3 regions of the Micromonospora sp. CPCC 205561 genome follow, and region 3 is predicted to be linked to each of the others. Evidence: riboswitches for the same ligand, from Rfam matches in the RefSeq annotation. Region 3 holds a riboswitch; each other region holds the start of a gene.
The links. Region 3 has a riboswitch for S-adenosylmethionine ahead of V6V16_RS24755 (ABC transporter substrate-binding protein). Riboswitches for the same ligand answer to the same signal wherever they lie in the genome.

Region 1: it holds a riboswitch for S-adenosylmethionine, as region 3 does, so the genes downstream of both, V6V16_RS24075 (aminotransferase class V-fold PLP-dependent enzyme) here and V6V16_RS24755 (ABC transporter substrate-binding protein) in region 3, are expected to answer to the same signal.
Region 2: it holds a riboswitch for S-adenosylmethionine, as region 3 does, so the genes downstream of both, thrC (threonine synthase) here and V6V16_RS24755 (ABC transporter substrate-binding protein) in region 3, are expected to answer to the same signal.

Annotation. Positions count from the first base shown of each region.
Region 1 covers NZ_JBAKHV010000061.1:4,017-10,498, forward strand. The annotation lists gene V6V16_RS24055 (FAD-binding oxidoreductase) at 1-884, opposite strand, end outside; gene V6V16_RS24060 (DUF4031 domain-containing protein) at 952-1,242, shown strand; gene V6V16_RS24065 (HD domain-containing protein) at 1,380-2,024, opposite strand; gene V6V16_RS24070 (FUSC family protein) at 2,098-3,354, shown strand; gene V6V16_RS24075 (aminotransferase class V-fold PLP-dependent enzyme) at 3,548-4,828, opposite strand; SAM riboswitch class IV at 4,875-4,997, opposite strand; gene V6V16_RS24080 (PrsW family intramembrane metalloprotease) at 5,020-6,482, shown strand, end outside.
Region 2 covers NZ_JBAKHV010000015.1:9,318-15,799, forward strand. The annotation lists gene paaN (phenylacetic acid degradation protein PaaN) at 1-992, opposite strand, end outside; gene V6V16_RS10850 (GNAT family N-acetyltransferase) at 1,045-2,064, opposite strand; gene thrC (threonine synthase) at 2,503-3,789, opposite strand; SAM riboswitch class I at 3,800-3,935, opposite strand; gene V6V16_RS10860 (hypothetical protein) at 4,176-4,916, shown strand; gene V6V16_RS10865 (DUF4232 domain-containing protein) at 5,162-5,878, shown strand; gene V6V16_RS10870 (ABC transporter permease) at 5,892-6,482, opposite strand, start outside.
Region 3 covers NZ_JBAKHV010000065.1:22,282-28,763, forward strand. The annotation lists gene V6V16_RS24745 (amino acid ABC transporter ATP-binding protein) at 1-76, opposite strand, end outside; gene V6V16_RS24750 (amino acid ABC transporter permease) at 79-855, opposite strand; gene V6V16_RS24755 (ABC transporter substrate-binding protein) at 896-1,753, opposite strand; SAM riboswitch class IV at 2,025-2,136, opposite strand; gene V6V16_RS24760 (RraA family protein) at 2,207-2,899, opposite strand; gene V6V16_RS24765 (sensor histidine kinase) at 3,020-4,621, opposite strand; gene V6V16_RS24770 (serine/threonine-protein kinase) at 4,850-6,466, shown strand.

The DNA of each region.
Region 1 (6,482 bases), on a different contig from region 3:
AGCCCCGCCAGGTCGTCGGCGGCCCGCGGGCCGGTGTCGGCGGAGGCCAGCAGCAGCGCATGCGCGTCCGTCCGCAGCCCCATCGGCCGGTACGCCTCGATCGCCCGCAGGTGCGTGCGGTCGAGCAGCTCCAGCAGGCTGGGGGTGAGCCCCCGGGCGGCGATCTCGGCGACCGCCGCCCCGGCGGCGGCGGTGGACGGGAAGACCGCCACCATGGTCAGCGACTCCGCCGGGGCGGGCCGCAGCGCCACGGTCACCTCGGTGATCACACCGAGGGTGCCCTCCGAGCCGACGAAGAGCCGGGTGAGGTCGTACCCGGCCACTCCCTTGGCCGTGCGCCGGCCGGTGCGCAGCACCTCGCCGGAGGCGAGCACCACCTCCAGCCCCAGCACGTACTCGGTGGTGACGCCGTATTTGACGCAGCACATGCCGCCCGCGTTGGTGGCGACGTTCCCGCCGATCGTGGAGGACTCCCACGAGCCCGGGTCGGGCGGGTACCACAGCCCCCGCTTCGCCACGGCGGCGGCGAGCGTCGCGTTGACCACGCCGGGCTGCACCACGGCGATCCGGCTCACCGGGTCGATCTCCAGGATCGCGTCCATCGCGACGGTGCTCAGCACCAGCGCGCCGTCGACCGCGTTGGCCGCGCCGGCCAGCCCCGTGCGTGCTCCCTGCGGCACCACCGGTACGCCGTACCGCGCGGCCGCCCGCAGCGCGGCGGCCACCTGCCCGGTGCCGCGGGGACGGACCACCACCAGGGGCGTGCCGGAGGCACAGAGGTCGGCCTCGTCCCGCTCGTGCATCCGCAGCAGGTCCGGGTCGGTGAGCACGGCGTCGTCGCCGAGCGCCGCGCGCAGGTCGTCGAGGAGGGGGGATCGGGCCATGTCGCCGAGGCTACGGTCGGTCCCGCGCGATGACCAACCGGCCCTCGGGCGGGGTACTTTGGCCGACATGCTCTACCTGGACCGCCCCGGCTGGCCGTGGCGGGGACGGCTCTGGTCGCACCTGATCAGCGACGTCTCCCACGCCGAGCTGCACGCCTTCGCCGAGGCGCTGGGTGCGCCCCGGCGAGGCTTCGACCGGGACCACTACGACATCCCCGCCGAGCAGTTCGCGATGGCGGTCTGGCTGGGTGCCCGCGTGGTGCCGAGCCGGGAACTGGTGCGCCTGCTCCGCCACTCCGGCCTCCGCCGCCCCAAGCACCTGGCCCCCCGACCCCCCACCCCCACCCCCACCCCCTGACCCTCCCCCCCCGCACCCCCCAACCCCGCGATCTTGCACTTCCTGCCCTTCCGCCGTCGGACTCGCGGCTTTCGTCCGGGCCGAAAGTGCAAGATCGCCGCTCGGAGGGGACGGGAGGGTGGGAGGGGAGCGGGGGGTCAGGGGGGTGGGGGGAGGGTTGTTAGTTCGCGGGTCAGGTTCGCGCGGGCTCGGGGCTCCCAACGGTTGGCCAGAGTTGGCAGCCGGAACAGCGCCGGCAGGGCGAGCAGCCCGGCGAGCACCCGGGCCCGGCCGGCCCGGAAGGCGGGGTCGGGCACATGCGCGTACTCCCGGCGGATCGCTGCGGCGTAGCGGTCGTACGCCTCGGGCGGCGCGGCCAGGACGGCGAGGTCGGCGTCGCAGAGCAGCGCGCCGTCGGCGTCGCCCGGGTCGACGGCGTGCCCGGCGGTGAGCAGTACCAGCCGGCGCACCTCGTCCACGGCATCGGCCGGCAGGCCCGACCGGGCGAGCAGGGTGCCGGCGAGCGCCGCGCTGTGCCGCTCGTTGGCGTCGCCCTCGGCGCGCGGGTCGTAGACCGCGTCGTGGCACCAGGCGGCGAGGCGCACCAGGTCCGGCCGACCGGCGGCGGACGCGTGGGCGTCGACCACGTCGAGGACGGCCGTCAGGTGACCGGTGGTGTGGTAGTGCCGGTGCGGCTCCCGCCAGCGGGCCAGCAGTTCCCCGCCGGCCCGGGCCAACTCAACCGGGTCGGTCGCCCCGGCTCCCTGGGCCGCCGCCCGCCACCGGTCCAGAAGCTCCGCCACGCGCCGAGTGTGCCGCACCGCGGCCGGCGCCGAGGATTCACCCGGCGTGGCGCGGGTAGTCCCCGCCATGGCCGTGGCCCGCGATCGTCGCCGCTCGCTGGTGCGGCGCGTCATCCTGCGCGACCGGGCGGCGGAGATCGACGAGGTCCGGATCGCCGAGGCGCTGCGGCAGCTGCGGCACCACGGCAAGGCCACCCTGCACGACCGCCTGCACCGGGTCCGGATGGCGCTGGGCCTCGCCGTGCAGGCCGGTCTCGCCGCCGGGCTGTCCTGGCTGGCGGCGCACGAGTTGCTGGGCAACCCGCAGCCGGTATTCGCGCCGATCTCCGCCGTCGGCACCCTCGCCGTCTCGGTCGGTCAGCGGTTCCGCCGCACCATGGAGCTGATCGTGGGGGTGGCGGTCGGGGTCGCCGTCGGCGACTTCCTGATCTACCTGCTCGGCACCGGGCCGTGGCAGCTGGGTCTGGTGGTCACCCTGGCCATCCTGCTGACGATCTTCGCCGGCGCCAGCGTGGCCATCGTCATCCAGGCGGCGGCCACCGCGGTGCTGATAGTGACGCTCAGCCCGTCGACCGAGAACCTGGAGATACCCCGGTTCGTCGACGCCTTCGTCGGCGGCGGGATAGCGCTGCTGGTCACCGCGATCCTGCTGCCGCTCAATCCGCTGCGGATCATCAACCGGGCCGCCCGGCCGGCCCTGGACCTGCTCGCCGACCAGCTGGACGCCGCCGCGGAGGCCCTGCGGAACCGCGACCGCGAGAAGGCGCAACGCGCCCTGGAACGGCTCCGCAACAACCAGGACGAGCTCTCCACCTTCACCGAGGCGATCGAGGGGGCGAAGGAGACCGCCATGCTCTCGCCGGCCCGGTGGCACCGGAGGGACGAGCTGACCCACTACGCCGAGGCCGCCGACCCGCTCGACCGGGCGATGCGCAACGCCGGCACGCTGATCCGGCGCGCCGTCACCCTGATCGAGGACGAGGAGCCCGTCCCCGAGTCGATGCCGGACGCGTTGGCCCACCTGGCCGAGTCGGTACGCCTGCTCAAGCACGAGTTCGCGGTCGGGGAGGAACCGGAGCAGGCGCGGGAGCGGGCGTTGCGCGCGGTCAGCGAGGCCGGCCGAGCGTACGCCGACGGGGTCGGCTTCTCCGGCAGCGTGGTGGTCGCGCAGGTGCGTACCACGGCCAGCGACCTGATGGTGGCCTCGGGCCTCACGCAGGAGGAGGCTAACCGGGGGGTGCGCCAGTCCTTCGGCGACCTGGACCGGCCGCGGGACGCGGGGGAGCGGAGCGACGCCCCAAGACCCCCCGCCACACCCCCACTCGGCTGACCCGCCCCGCCCCACGCCCCCGCCCCGCCCCGCCCCGCCCCTCGCCCCCGCCCCTCGCCCCTTGCCCTCGCCCCCGCCCTCGCGATCTTGCACTTTCGGCCTTCGAGGTGAGGCTTGAGTCCGGATTGTCGGGGCGGCAAGTGCAAGATCGGCGCGGCCGGGCGGCCGGGCGGCCGGGCGGCGGGCCGCCACGTCACGCCAGCGCGGCCAGGGCGGCGAGCAGCCGGTCCACGTGGGCGGCGGTGCTGCCCAGGCCGATGCTGGCGCGCAGGGCGGTCGGCGGCAGGTCCCGCCGGCCGCTGCGCGTCGCCGCCTCGACGAGCAGCCGCCGGGCCAGCGGGTGGGCGCAGAAGAGGCCGTCCCGTACCCCGATGTCGTGCGCGCGGGCCAGCTCGGCCGCCACCTCCGCCGAGTCCCGGCCGGCCACCGCGAACGACACGATGCCCACCCGGGGCGCGCCCGGCCCGAAGGTGCGCAGCTCCACCACGTGCGGCAGGGCCGCGATGCCCTCGCGCAGCCGGGCCAGCAGGGCCTGCTCGGCGTCGTGCAGGGCCCCCCGGTCCGCGTCGGCCAGGGCCGCGCAGACCGCGGCCAGCGCGACCGCGCCGAGCAGGTTCGGCGTACCCGCCTCGTGCCGGCCGGGGCCGGCCGACCACCGTACATCGTGGGTGGCCGCCCCGACGTGGCTGGTGGCGCCCCCGCCGGCCAGGTAGGGCGGCGCGGCGTCCAGCCAGTCCGCCCGCCCGACCAGCACCCCCGCGCCGAACGGCGCGTACAGCTTGTGACCGGAGACCGCGAGGTAGTCGACGCCGAGGGCGGCGACGTCCACCGGCGCGTGCGGGGCGAGCTGCGCCGCGTCCACGGCGATCCGGGCCCCGTGCCGCCGCGCCACCCGGGCCAGTTCGGCCACCGGCCAGCGCTCGCCCGTCACGTTGCTGGCGGCGGTCACCGCGACCAGCACCGGCGGGCCCTGCGCGGGGCGCGGGCCGCCCCCCGTGCCGGGCCGGCGTAGCTCGGCGAGCGCGCAGGCCAGCGCGCGGACCGCCTCGGCCGGCTCCCGGGGCACCGGCAGCCGGACCGAGCCGCGCGGCCAGGGCAGCAGGTTGGCGTGGTGCTCACCGCCGAAGGTCACCACCGTGGTGCCGGCGGGCAGGGCCCGGGCCAGCAGGTTCAGCGCGTCGGTGGTGTTGCGGGTGAAGACCACGTGGTCGTCGGCGCGGGCGCCGAAGAAGTCACCGACAGTCTGCCGGGCGCGCTCGTAGGCGAGGGTGCAGCGCCGCGACAGGGCTCCGGCGCCACGGTGCACGCTGGCGTACCAGGGCAGCAGCTCGGCCACCGCGTCGGCCGCGACCCGCGCGCAGGGCGCGGTCGCCGCGTAGTCCAGGTTGACCTGGCCGGGCACGCCGAGCACGTCGAGCGGCCCGACGGCGGCGGCCGGCCGCGGCGCGGGCGGGGGTACGAGAGTGACGGTCATGGCCGACCTCCGGGTCCAGGGACCCCGGGTGGGCACACACGGGCGGGGTCCGCGCTTGCCCGGCGCGCGGTTCACGGGCCGGGCCCGGTCATCACCCGGGGCACCCCACCGCGAACTCGACGAGGGTTGCCGGCCAGCAAGCCGGGGCTTGACGCTGGCGCTCGTGACCTGCGGGCAGCATAGCCGGGCGAATGCGCCCGGACCAGCCGGCCCGCGGTGGTTACGCTGACCGCATGGCCGACACCCCGCCCGGCGTACCCCTGCCGCCGTCGCCGACCGCGCCCGCCGTCCCGCCGGCCGGCGGGGCTCCCCGGATGCCGCTGCGCCGGCTGGGCTGGCGTCGGTTCCTGGTGCTGGCCGCGACCGTCCTGTTCATCGCGGCGTGCGCGCTGTTCATGGTCTTCACGCTGGGCGAGAACCTCGGCGCCGAGGCGCTGCTGATCGGCGTGGTCGCCGCGATCCTCCCGGTTCCGGTGCTGGTGGGCTGCTTCCTCTGGCTGGACCGCTACGAACCGGAGCCGCTGAAGTACCTGGTCTTCTGCTTCGCCTGGGGCGCGTTCGTCTCCACCGCCGCCTCGCTGACCGTCAACGAGTTCTGGGCCGGGCGCTTCGAGGCGTGGGGGCTGCCGACCGCGCTGACGGCGGTGCTGGTCGCGCCGTTCATCGAGGAGCTGACCAAGGCGCTCGGGCCGATCCTGTTGCTGATCTTCCGCCGCCGGGAGATCTCCGGCATCACCGACGCCCTGGTCTACTGCGGGCTCTCCGCGATCGGGTTCGCCATGGTGGAGAACATCCTCTACCTGGGCGGCTACGGCTACGCCACCGGCGTGGAGCGGTACGGCCCCGCGACCGGCGCGCAGCAGGTCATCGCCGTCTTCATCGTCCGGATCCTGCTCTTCGGCTTCGCCCACCCGCTCTTCACCTCGATGACCGGGGTGGGGCTGGGGATCGCCGCGCGCGCCGCCGACCGGTGGGTCCGGGTGCTCGCCCCGATCGCCGGCCTGCTGCTGGCGATGATGCTGCACGGCCTCTGGAACCTGCTGCCGACGCTCACCCAGGCCACCGGCCAGATGCTGATCATGCTGTACGGCTTCATCGGCGTGATGGTGCCGGTCTTCTTCGGCATGGTCGGGCTCGCCGTGTGGCTGCGCGCCTGGGAGGGGCGGCTCACCGAGCGGACCCTGCCGGACTACGTCCGAGCGGGCTGGCTCACCCCGCCCGAGGTGGCGGCGCTGAGCAGCCTGGGGCGCCGGCACGCGGCGCGGGCGTGGGCCAAGCGGGTGGCCGGCGACGCGGGACTGAAGGCGATGCGCGGCTACCAGTTCGCCGCGACCCGGCTGGCGCTGCTGCGCGACGGCGCCCTGCGCGGCCTGGACCGGCGGCCGGCGGACCGCGAGCGGACCGCGCGGGAGGAACGCGAGCTGCTGGAGTCGATCGGCGCGTACCGGGCGTTCTTCGTCGGCAGGGACCCGCAGGCGCCGGCGGGGATCTGGGACGGGAGCCGCTACCACCTGCGCTTCCCGGACGGCTCGCAGCGCGTCGTCGAGGCACCGGACGAGCCCGTGGTGCCGATCCCGGTGATCCTCGCCCCGCCGCCGCCCCCGGCCTACCCGGCCGGTCACGGCGCACCGGGCTGGTACGGCGGCCCGCCGCC
Region 2 (6,482 bases), on a different contig from region 3:
CGGCACATCCCGGCGAAGTCGTCGGTGGAGTCGATCACCACCGTGTTCAGCCCGGCCTTCTCCGTGTACACCGCCGCCTGCCGGGCGTTGGTCTCCAGCCAGTCGCCGTACTCGGTCGAGCCGGTGAAGTCGACGATCCGCACGGCCGGGTGCAGGGCCAGCGTGGAGGCGAGCTTCTCGCCGGGGGCCTCGGGGGCGAGCAGGACGAGGTTCGGGTCGAAGCCCGCCTCGGCGAGCACCTCGCGGGCGTACCTGACCGTGATGGCCAGCGGCAGCACGGCGCGCGGGTGCGGCTTGACGACCACCGGGTTGCCGGTGACCAGCGAGGCGAACAGCCCGGGGTACGAGTTCCAGGTCGGGAACGTGTTGCAGCCGATGACCAGCGCCACACCGCGGGGCACCACGTGGAACGTCTTGCTCATCCGCAGCGGGTCGCCCTTACCGGCCGCCTTCTCCCAGCCCGCCGTCCCCGGGTGCCGGGTCATCTCCGCGTACGCGTAGGCGACCGCCTCCAGCGCGCGGTCCAGCGCGTGCGCGCCACCGGCCTGGAACGCCATCACGAACGCCTGGCCGCTGGTGAACTGCACCGCGTTGGCCAGTTCGAAGATGTGCTTGTGCAACCGGTCGAGGATCTCCAGGCAAACGCCCACCCGGGCCTGCGGGCCGGCGTCGCGCCAGCCTGGCAGGGCCGCCGAGGCGGCGGCGACCAGCTCGTCGGCGCCGGCGTGCGGGTAGCGGACGTCCAGCTCGACGCCGAACGGGCTCGTCTCGGTGGCGACCCGGTCGGCCGTGCCCGGCTGGTCGAGGGGGAAGTCGCCGCCGAGGTACGCCTCGAAGGCGGCCTTGCCGTCGGCGGCGGCGGTCTCGCCGTAGACCCGGGGGCTGGGCGACTCCGGGTAGGCGGACCAGTACCCGCGCTCCGTGATCGCGGTCAGCGCACGGTTGAGGGTGTCGGCGTGCCTGTCGTACAGGGGGTGCGGGGTCTCCGTCATGCCCGCCATCATGCAACAGGAAGCCCCAGTATCAGTAGGGCCGTGTCACAACTCAGATCGTGAGCTGCCAGTCGGTCCAGCCGTCGACGGGGCGGAACCCGAGCTGTTCGTTGATCCGCACCATGTGGGCGTTCTCGGCCGCGTTGAAGGTGTCGATCGCGCGTACCGCCGGCTCGTGGGCCAGCAAATGGCGCAGGTTCTCGACCTTGGCGAGCAGGCCGAGGCGGTGGCCGCGGTGCTCCGGGTCGACGAGGGTGATCTGCTGGAACGCGTGCCAGTCGGCCGACGCGCCCACGTCGAGCAGGGTCCAGGCGACCAGTCGGCCGGACGCCTCGTGGCGCACCGCCGTGTGGTAGCGCCGCCGGCCCCGCGCGTCCAGCGCCAGGTCCGTGCCCCGCAGCCGGTCGGCGTCGATCCGCTCCGGCTCCCACTCCACGTCGCCCAGGGGCGCGTCGGCCATCAGCCGGCCGTCGAGGTAGGCGATGTCGGCGACGTACTCCTCGGGGGTGTGGCCCTGCCAGCGGACGGTGCGGTAGCCCGCGGCGCGGGACCGGGCCTCGGCGAGCGCCGCGTCCAGGGCGGCGTCGTCGAGCCGGGTGGTGTCGAGCCGGCGGCGGACCTCGGCCAGCGCCGGCCGGGCGCCCGCCCAGGCGGCGAAGGCGGCGCCCGCCCCGGACCGGGCCGGGCCGCCGGGCAGCGCGTGGACCGCCATCCCCACCACCCGCTTGCGACCCCGCTCCCGCAGCAGGCGTACGGCGTGCTCGCGCAGCGCCCGGCCGACGCCGCGGCGCCGGTACCCCGGGTGCACGATCAGGTCGACCGTGGCGTTCTCGGTGTTGTCGAGCTGCGGCAGCTCCAGCGCGAGGTAGCCGGCCGGCAGGCCGTCGAGCCGGGCCAGCGCCCAGAGCGGGGCGTTGCCCGGCATCGGGTGCCGGACCGACGCCTCGAAGCGCCGCCGGCAGAAGGGCGGGAAGTCCGGCAGATCGGCCTCGTTGGCCGCCGCGCCGATCCGGTAGGCCTGGTCGATCGCGGCCTGGTCGGCGACGTCGAGCGGCGCGATCGTGATGCCCATCAGGTGAGGGTGCGTCATGAAACGACGATCGGGCCAGCGATTTTACGCCGGCCCGATCGGAACGTTGGTCGGGAGGGACGCTCGCACAACGCCTCCGGCGTTGGGTCGCAAGAACTGAAAGTCTCCGGCGAAACGCCCTCCCGCAGGGAGCATCCTGCGCCGTCCCTTTCCTGCCGTCAAGTCCTCGGGACCGCATTTCGCGTACGCACAGCAAAACCACAGCTACCCACCGCTCCCCGCCCCCCCCTCCCCCGCCCCCTCCCTCCCCGCCCCGCCCCGTCCTGCCCCCTCCTGCCCCCGCGATCTTGCACTTTCCGCCCCCAGCCGGGCCGAAATGTCGGGAATGCGGGGGCGACGAGTGCAAGATGGCGGGGCGGGTGTGGCGGGGGCGGGGCGAGGGGTGGGGTGGGGGTGGGAAGGCGGGGCGGGTGGGGGTGGTCAGGAGAGGAGGTTGGCGTCTCGGGCGGCGCGCAGGGAGGGCTTGATGCGGTGGGTGGGGCCCACCTCGGCGGCCACGGCGTCGAGGGTCTTGAGGCCCTCGCCGGTGTTGAAGACGACGGTCTCCGCCGTCGGGTCGAGCCGGCCCGCCTCGACCAGCTTGCGCAGCACCGCCACGGTCACCCCGCCGGCGGTCTCGGCGAAGACGCCGGTGGTCCGGGCCAGCAGCCGGATGCCGGCGCGGATCTCGTCGTCGTCGACGTACTCCATCCAGCCCCCGGTGCGGCGCACCGCCTCCAGGGCGTAGAGGCCGGCGGCCGGGTCCCCGATGTTCAGCGACTTGGCGATGCCGGTCGGCTTGACCGGGACGATGGTGTCGCTTTCGGCGTGCAGCGCGGTGGCGATCGGGTTGCAGCCGGCCGACTGGGCGCCGAACACCTTCCAGCCGCCGGCCGGCGCCTCCACCAGGCCGATCTCGACCAGCTCGGTGAACGCCTTGTCGATCTTGGTGAGCAGCTCGCCGGAGGCCATCGGGATCACCACCTGCGCCGGGATCCGCCAGCCGAGCTGCTCGGCCACCTCGTAGCCGAGCGTCTTGGACCCCTCGGCGTAGTAGGGGCGTACGTTCACGTTGACGAACGCGGTGTCCTCGAACTCGTCCGTCTCCACCAGCTCGCCGCAGAGCCGGTTCACGTCGTCGTACGAGCCGTCGATGGCGACCAGCTCGCCGCCGTAGACGGCGGTGGTGACCACCTTGCCCTGCTCCAGGTCGCTCGGGATGAAGACCACCGACGGCGCGCCGGCCCGGGCGGCGTGCGCGGCGACCGAATTGGCCAGGTTGCCGGTGGAGGCGCAGGCGTAGCGGCTGAAGCCGAGGGCGTGGGCGGCGGTCAGGGCCACGGAGACCACCCGGTCCTTGAACGAGTGCGTCGGGTTGGCGCTGTCGTCCTTGACCCAGAGCGGAGCGGTGATGCCCAGCTGGGCGGCGAGGTGCGGGGCGGCCACCAGCGGGGTGAAGCCCGGGTCGAGGGTGACCCGCGTCGCCGGGTCCTGACCGGCGGGCAGCAACGCCGCGTACCGCCAGATGTTCTGCGGGCCCGCCTCGATCTGCTTCCGGGTGACCCGCGCGAGCGCGGCGGCGTCGTAGTCGACCTCCAGCGGGCCGAAACACTCGTAGCAGGCGTGCTGGGCGGCGAGCGGGTAGCGGGCCGAGCAGGCGCGGCAGACCAGGGCGCGGGCGGGGCTGGCCGTGGTGTCGATGCCGGGCGGGGCGAACGTCGACGTCATGTCGAGGGTCCTCTCATCTTTCCCCGCATCGCACCCTGCGGCGGGGACGGAATTGGCACCTGCCCCGCCGGTCGCTCTGCGATGAGCGCGCGGGGTGGTTGCCGGGGCGTCGTCGGGCCGTATCCCTCAGCCCCTCTGGATGAGGTATGCAGTTGTGCCGTCGAGTCTAAGCACCGACGCCGCCCGGACCGGCGGGACATCCCACGCTGTGAGCGACGCCGCAGGCCCGGCCGTCCGGCCGGACGGTCCGCGGCACGCCCCGCCGCCCGGGCCGTCGAGCGCTGCCGCCCTCCGGATGGACGCCGCGCCGGCCCTGGTCCACCACCGGCGGGCGCGCTGGCGCGAGGCCGCTACGGTGCGGGCACATCGACGGAAAGGAACGCGTGATGCGTCGCAAACTCGTCCCGGTGGTGGCGCTCTCCATGGCCTGCCTGCTGGTGGCCACCACCGCCTGCTCCTCGGGCAGCCGGAAGAAGCGGAGCCGGTCCGCCGACCGGGCCGCCGGCACCGCCGCGCAGCGGGACGACGCCGACGCCGCCCCGGCGACCAGCCGGGCGACCCCGACGCGCCGCACCGGTGACCGGCTCACCTGCGCCGCGCTGCGCGACACCCGGGTCGGCAGCCCGAAGGTCCGCTACCAGGGGTACGCGGCCCCGATCCCCCTCGCCGACGGCCGCTGGTCCGACCGGGACGGCACGACAGTGGAGTTGCAGCGGCCGTGCGCCGTCGGCGACCTCGACGGCGACGGCGCGGCCGACGCGATCGGAGTGGTCATGCTCGACGGCGGCGGCACCGGCCGCTTCTTCACCCTCGCCGCCTGGCGCAACGTCGGAGGAAAGCCGGACTACCAGGCCCAGGCCGACCTCGGCGACCGTACGCCGGTGCAGAGCGTCAGCGTCCGCGACGGCAGGGCGACGGTGGTCTACCTGACCCGGCCCGCGGACGGCCCGACGGCGGAGCTGAGCATCCGACGCACCGCCGTCTACCAGCTCAGGGGCACGAAGCTGGTGGAGCTGAGCCACGCCGACACCCGCGCGACCGGCACCGACGGCGGCACGGCCGGCTCCGCCGACGGCGACACCGCAGTGGACTCCTCCACCCGCAGGCGCGGGCCCCGTTCCCACTGACCCCGACACGCCCCCGCTTACGTCGGTGCGGGCCCGCCACCACCCGGGCGAGGCGGACCGGCGGCTCCCGTCCCGCTCCGACCGCGTCGGCCGGGTTCCGGGACCGGTGATGTCGTGGCCGAGCCGGCGCGACAGGCGCCCGGAGGGTGCCCGGAGCGGTGGTCGCGCAGGTGGGGCGGCCGAACCGCGCTCGACGGCCGCCGTCCCAGGATCGGCGCCGCACCGGCGGGTGCGATGATCGGGCGATGGCACTTCCCGAAGCCCGACCCGCGGCGCGCCGTCACCGGGGAGTTCCAGACCCGACGCGGACGGTCGGGCTCGCGGTCTGCGGACTCGTCCTGCTGGGCGCCTGCTCCCCGGCGGGTGACCTGCCGTCGGTCGAACCGGCGCCGAGCAGGGTACCGAGAGGGACCGCGCCGGCGTCCGGGGCCGCCCCCACCGCCGGCTGCCCGGACTCCGGCGTCCACATCAGTTCGCCGGGCACCAGCGCCGCGATGGGTCTGCGGGCCCTCGGGCTGGAGCTGGTCAACTGCGGCACGGAGCCCTACCGGCTCGACGGCTACCCGGTGCCGCGACTGTTCGACGGCGACGGCGACCCGATCCCGGTCCGGGTGATCGACGGGGCCGAGGGGATCACGTCGGGCTTCGACGATCCGCCCCGGCCGCTGATCCTGCGGCCCGGCGAGCGGGCCGGCGCCGCCGTGCTCTGGCGCAACCTGGTGACGGACCCGACGGTCGTCGCCACGGCCGGCGAGCGGCTGGAGGTCGCCCCCGCCGTGGGCCGGTCCGCGCAGGTCGTCGGCCTCGACGGGCCGATCGACCTCGGCAACACGGGCCGGATCGGCGTCAGCGCGTGGCAGAAGCGGGCGGCCGACCCGGCGCCGACGCCCACCCGCCCGCTGCCGGGCGACCCGGACCCGGGCGGCTCGGCGCCGAGCAGTTCGACGCCGCCGCTGCCGTGAGGCGCGCAGGACCTCAGCTGGTGATGTCCTTGCGGGTGAAGCGCCAGAAGGCCAGCCCCCAGAAGAGCGTCGCGTAGCTGATCGCGGAAATCGCGCCGCGTACCACGTCGTCGGTCTGCACCGGCGTCGACAGCAGCCCCAGCCAGGCGTTGCTGTAGTGCGTCGGCAGGAACGCGCGCAGCGCGCCCAGCGCGGTGATCTGGTCGAGGATGCTGGAGAGGATCCAGAGCAGCACCGCGCCGCCGACCGCGCCGAGCGCGGCGTCCGTGACCACCGACAACAGGAACGCCAGGCCGGCCACCACCAGGAGGACCACCGCCAGGTAGCCGAGGGCCCCCAGCAGCCGCAGCAGGCCCTCCCCCGGTTCGAGCTGGGCGGCGACCGTGCTGCGCAGCGGCTCCCAGCCGTAGCGCAGGGTGCCGATCAGCAGGGCGGTGCCGGCGAGCAGCAGCAGCGCCAGGGCCGAGTAGACGAGCGCGACCAGCAGCTTCACCGTGAGCAGGCGGGCGCGGGGCACCGGTACCGCCAGCAGGTAGCGCAGGCTCCCCCAGCTCGCCTCGCTGGCGACCGTGTCGCCGCAGAACAGCGCCACCACCACGACCAT
Region 3 (6,482 bases):
CGCGCAGCACCCGGTGCGCCCCGAAGGCCAGGTGCACGTCGCGGACGCGCAGGCTCACCGGTGCCGTCGTGTCGATGCTCATCGCTGGTTCCCTCCCGCCGCGCCCGGCAGCGCCAGGTCGAGGTCGTCGTCGTCACCGGGCGCGGTGGCCTGCCGGCCGTGCCGCAGCCGCCGGTCGATCCAGTTGACGGCGTGCGTCAGCGGAACCGTCAGCGTCAGGTAGCACAGCCCGGCCAGCAGCAGCGCCGACTGGTTGCCGGTGTTCGCCGCGTAGTCCTGCCCGATCCGGAACAACTCCCGCTGGCTGGCCAGCAGGCCGAGGAAGTAGACCAGGCTGGAGTCCTTGATCAGCGCGATCAGCTGGTTCACCCAGGCGGGCAGCACCCGGCGGATCCCCTGCGGGACGATCACCAGGCGCATCGCCTCACCCCAGGACAGGCCCAGTGCCCGGGCCCCCTCCAGCTGCGCGGCCTCCACCGACTGGATGCCGGAGCGGAAGATCTCGCCGATGTAGGCCGCCGCGATCAGCGACAGCGCCAGGATGCCCAGGGGGTACGGGTTGGGCCCCCACACCCGCATGCCCAGCGGCGCCAGGCCGACGCCGATGAGCAGGATCGTCGCCGCGGCGGGCAGGCCGCGGAACACGTCGGTGTAGACCCGCGCCGGCCACCGCAGCCATCGGGTACGCGAGATGCCCGCGACGGCCAGTGCCATGCCCAGCACCGAGCCGAGCAGGGCGGCGGAGACCGCCAGGATCAGCGTGTTGGGCAGCCCCACCGTCAGCATCTCGGGCAGCGCCTCGCGCATGGAGTCCCAGTCGAAGAAGGTCTCCCACAGGGTGCTCAACGGATCCATCGTTCCTCCCACCGCCCCGCCCGCTCGTCGTCCGTACGTCTCAGGAGGTGGCCGACGCCGACGGCACCGCAACCGTGCCGCTGCCCGGCTTGAAGTCGGCCGGGATCGGGCGGCCCGGGTAGTACTGGGCCTGCAGGCGGCTCCACGTGCCGTCCGCGATCACCTCGTCGAGGCCCTTGTCCAGTGCCTCGCGCAGCTTGTCGTTGCCCTTGGCGAACGCGTACGCCGTGGGGGCAGGGCTGAGCAGCTTGGCCGCCACGGTGATCTTGCCGCCGCTGTCGGCGGCCGACTTGTCGCCGATCTCGGCGGGGGCGATCCAGGCGTCGGCGGTGCCGGCCTTGAGCTGGTTGATCGCGCCGTTGTAGTCGGGCACCCGGACCGGGTCGAGCCCCTCGCCGGTGGCGTAGTCGTCCTGGACGGTGCCCTGCACGACCACGACCCGCTTGCCGGCGAGCTGGTCGAATCCGGTGATCGACGAGCCGGCCGGCACGTCGAGTCCGAAGTGGCCGAAGTCGTAGCCGTTGCCGAAGTCGACGGTCTTCCTCCGCGCCTCGGTGATCGTGATCGAGGAGCTGCCGACGTCGAACTTGCGGTTGTTGACCTGGGAGAGCAGGGCGGAGAAGTCCGTGCCGACGAACTCCACCTTCAGGCCGACCTTCGCGGCGACCGCGGTGAGCAGGTCGTTGTCGAAGCCGGTGAACCTGCCGTCCTTGAGGTAGACGTTCGGCGGGGCGTCGGTGAGCGTGCCGGCGCGCAGCACGCCCGGCTGGAGCAGGCCGTACGGGTTGTCGGCCGAGGCGCCGGAGGCGTCGTCGCCGCAGCCGGTCAGCGCGGTGGCGGCGAGGACGGCGGCGACGCCGAGGGCGGCGGCCCGGGTGAGGGAGGAAAGGATGCGCACAGGTGTCTCCGATGAGGTGTTCCGGTGGCGGGCACGGGCGTGCGTCGCCGACGGTGCGCCCGGTGGGCGTACCGCTGGGATGGGTCGTGGCAGAAGGGGTGGCGCGCCTAGCGCGCGTCGCCGGGGCGACAGGAGGTGGCGCAGACCCGCATCGTGTCGACGTGGCGGCGCCGCGTCAGGGCCGGCTCCGTCGGGGCCACGGCGGGGCCCGCCGGTGGGGCGAGGCTGCGGAAGGACATGGCTCTCCTCGGTCGGTGACGACCCGGGAACCAGGCCGCGCTTGCACCGGAACCACTCCGGTGCCTGGTCCTCACCCGGGGCACCCCTGCGCGGACGAGGGTTGCCGGCCAGCGAGCCGGGGCTTGACGCTGGCGCTCATGACCTGCCGACGAGGCTAGCAGCCCGTCCCCGGCAACCGTCCAGCCGCTATGACGACCCTCACCCGGGCCCGGGTCACTCCTCGATCGCCCCGCCCACCCGCCGCAGGTGCCGGCGGAAGGTGTAGGCCGGGTCGGTGGCGCGGTGGGCCAGGTACTCGGCGAAGCCGGTCTGCTCGCGCAGCGTCTCCCCGGCGCGGATCCGCCGTGCCTGGACCCGCTCGACGTCGCGGATGCGCTCCGCCGCGGCGAACAGCTCCGCGGCGCGCCCGGCGGGGAGGAAGAGCGCGCCGTCGTCGTCGGCGACCACGAGGTCGTCGGGACCCACCAGGTGCGGCCCGACCCGGGCGCTGGTGAGCGTTTCCGGCTCCCTTGGGTCGAGCCGGGTCGGCCCGAGGGGGAGGGCGCCGTAGCTGAACACGGGCAGGCCGATCTCCACCAGCTCGGGAGTGTCCCGGTGCAGGCCCCACACCAGCAGCCCGGCGATCCCGGCCGCGACGCCCTCCAGCACCGCCAGTTCGCCGACGCACGCCTCGTCGCCGCGGCCGCCGTTGTCGATGACGAGCACGTCGCCCGGGGCCGCGTTCGCGTACGCCTCCAGGAACACGTCGACGCTGCCGTGGTGGCGCACCGGCAGCACCCGGCCCGCGATCCGGTGACCGGGGACGACCGCGCGGATCCCGGCCGGCGCCGCGCGCGGCGGCACACCGAGGCCTACGCAGGCGTCGGCGATCAGCGGCGTGGACAGGTCGGCGAAGCGCTCCCGCATGACGTCCCTCCCGGCGGTGCCCGGATCGTGGGCCGTCATCGTAGGGAGCACGGGCGGTGCCGGGGCGAGGTCCAATCCTGCCCCGCTGGCATCGCGCCCGGCACGCCGTCGCGTGCTCCCTCAGACCGGGACCCTCTGCTCCGCCGCCGGCTCGCCCGACTGTCCGGGTACGACCGCCGCCGGCACGCGCGGCATCGTGAAGACGAACCGCGTCCCGCCCTGGTACGCCTCGTCCAGGCTCAACGTCCCGCCGTGGTGCTCGACGACCTTCTTGCAGATCGCCAGGCCGATGCCGGTGCCCGGGTAGGCGCCCCGGGGATGCAGCCGCTGGAAGATGACGAAGATCTTCTCGGCGTACCGGGGGTCGATGCCGATGCCGTTGTCCTCGACCGCGAACGACCAGCCCTCCGGCGTCTCCGCGACCGTCACCCGTACCAGCGGGGCCCGGTCGGGGCTGCGGAACTTGACGGCGTTGCCCAGCAGGTTCTGCCACAGCATGGTCAGCAGGGTCGGCTCGCCGCGCACGGTGGGCAGCGGGTCGTGGGTGATGGTCGCGCCGGCCTCCTCCACCGCCCGGGAGAGGTTCGCCTCCGCCTGCGCGAGCACCTCGGCCAGGTCGACCTCCCGCTGCTCCGCGTAGACCCGGCCGATCCGGGAGAAGGTGAGCAGGTCATTGATCAGCTCCTGCATCCGGCTCGCCCCGTCGACGGCGAAGCCGATGTACTGCCGGGCCCGGTCGTCGAGCTGGTCGGCGTAGCGGCGCTCCAGCATCTGGCAGAACGACGCCACCTTGCGCAGCGGCTCCTGCAGGTCGTGTGACGCCACGTACGCGAACTGCTCCAGGTCCTCGTTGGAGCGGCGCAGCTCGGCTGCCTGCTGTTCCAGGGCGTCGCGGTCGTGCTGACTGCTCTCCCACGCCTGCACCACCGTGCGGCGCATGGTCTCCACGTCGGTGGTGAGCCGGGCGATGTCGGCCGGGCCGTCCGGCCGCAGCCGGTGCCGGAAGTCGCCGCCGGCCACCTGCCGCACCGAGGCGCCCAGCCGGTCCAGCGGCCGCAGCACCCTCGTGCGTACGAGCACGGAGCCGACGATCCCGCAGAGCAGCAGGGCCGCCAGGATCGACACGAAGGTCAGGTCCCGCAGCGCCCGGGCGCGGTCGAGGTCGCCGCGGCCGGCGTCACGGATCCGGTCCAGGCGGCCGACCAACCCGGTCAGCTCGGCGCGTACCGCCTCGAAGGTCTCCGCGTCCCCCGTCACCAGCGGCGCCAGCTCCTGCGGCGTCGCGCCGGCCCGCCGGGCGCCGACCAGGCGCTCGGCGAACCGGTCGCGCCAGCGGTCGGCCAGCCGCTGCGCCTCGTCGAGTTGGCCCAGCGCCGCCGCTTCGCCGGTGAGCAGGCCGCGCAGCCGCGTCATCGTCGCGCGTTCGGCCTCGACGCCTCGGCGGTAGGAGTCGACGAACCGCGCGTCGCCGGTGACGACATGGCCGCGCACGGCCGCCGCCTGGGCGAGCAGGCCGCTGTCGAGCTGCCCGACCGCCGTACGGGCCGGTGCGATCCGGTCGGCGAGGTGGTCGGATACCTCGGCGGTGTGCCGCAGCACGGCGGCGCCGGCGCCACCGCCGAGCAGGACGAGGGCGGTCATCGTCAGCAACAGGACGGTGAGCCAGCGACGGGTCGTCATCTGCCGGCGGAGCGGTGTCCCGGAACTCGCCTCACTGCCCACGAGCTGCACCCTAGCCGAGGCGGCGGGCCGGCCGTGCGCGCGCGGCCGGCTTGCCGGCGGGTGGTACGAGTGTCCTGTGTCCGTGACCGACCACGCGCCAGCCGACCCGCCGACTCCGGACGTCCGGCGGCCGCGGAGAGCCGTTGCGCCGATGGCCCCGGCGGCCGTCGCGACCACAATGGCCACCGGAGGCGGTCCCACCGCCCCCACGACGGGGGAGGTGCGGGCGTGAGCGGGTGGCAGGTCTCCGGCTACCGGGCGGTGCGGCAGCTCGGTGCCGGCGCGTCCGGCCGGGTGGACCTCGCCGTGCACGACGCCACCGGCACCCCGGTCGCGATCAAGTACCTCACCGGCGGGATCGGCGACGACCCGTCGTTCCGCACCGCCTTCCGCGCGGAGGCCCGGCTGCTGGCCGAGATCGACGATCCGCACGTCTCGCGCCTCTACGAGTACGTCGAGTCGCCCACCGGCGCGGCGATCGTCATGGAACTGGTCAACGGCGTGTCGTTGCGGCAGATGCTGCGCGCACACGGGGCCACCACCCCGGAGTCGGCGCTCTGCGTGCTCAAGGGGTCGCTGGCCGGGCTCGGCACGGCACACGCCCGGGGCGTCGTGCACCGCGACTACAAGCCGGAGAACGTGCTCGTCACCGCCGAGGGCACCAGCAAGCTGGCCGACTTCGGCATCGCCATGCCGGTGGGCGGCAGCTCCGGGATCAGTGTCACCGGCACCCCCCGCTACATGGCGCCCGAGCAGTGGACGGGCGCGCCGGCCAGCCCGGCCTGCGACATCTACGCCGCCACCGCGACCTTCTACGAGTGCCTCACCGGCCGACCGCCCTACGACGGGCGGGACCTGCCGACCCTGCGGCGACAGCACGCCGACGCGCCGATCCCCACCGACCCCGCCCCCGAGCCGGTGCGCGACCTGCTGCGACACGGCATGGCCAAGCGGCCCGCCGAGCGCCCGCAACCGGCTCAGGTCTTCCTCGCCCTGCTGGAGCAGGTCGCCGCCGAGGCGTACGGGCGGCGGTGGGAGGAGAACGGCCTGCGCGCGCTGGCCCGGCGGGCGGCCCTGCTCGCCGCCCTGCTCCCCTTCCCGGACGGCACCGGCGGCGCCACCAGCCTGGCCAGCACCGCCTTCGCCACGGCCGACCGGTGGGCGTGGACGCGCGCCGGTCGGGCCCGCGCCGCGCTGGTCGGCGGCGGGCTGGCCGCGGTGCTGCTGGTTGGCGGGGCCGGGCTGAGCTACGCCGGGCGCGACGAGCCCTCGCCCGCCGCCGCGACGGCCCCGCCGCTGGCGGCCACGGACCTGACCGGTGAGCCGTCCGCGCCGGCCGTCGCGGCACCCACCCCCTCCGCCGGAGCGACGCCCGCCGCGCCGCCGTCCGCCGCGCCGGCCGCGCCGACAACCGAGCCCACCGGCACCGGCGTGCCGCCGGCGTCGTCGGCCCCGCCGTCGGCGCCGAGCAGCACCAGCGCGCCGCCGCCGGACACCGTCGCCCCCACCGTCGGCCGGGTCACCGCCAGCCCGACCGAGCTGGATCCCGAGGGCTGCCCGTACGGACCCACGTCCAGCACCGTCTCCGCGATCGTCTCCGACGACCGCACGGCGGCCGGAGGACTGAGGGTGGTCGCCCGGTACACGCTGGCAGGTCGCACCGCGGAGGTGACCATGGCCTCCGGTGGCCGGGGCCTGTTCCGGGGCGTCCTGGGTGACCTGCCCCGGCCGACGGGCAGCACCCGGATCCCGGTCCGGGTCGTCGCCGTCGACGAGGCCCGCAACGCCTCGCCCGAGGGCACGCCCGTCTACCTGACGCTGCACCCCTACTGCACCCCGGGCTGAGCCCGGACAACCCGAT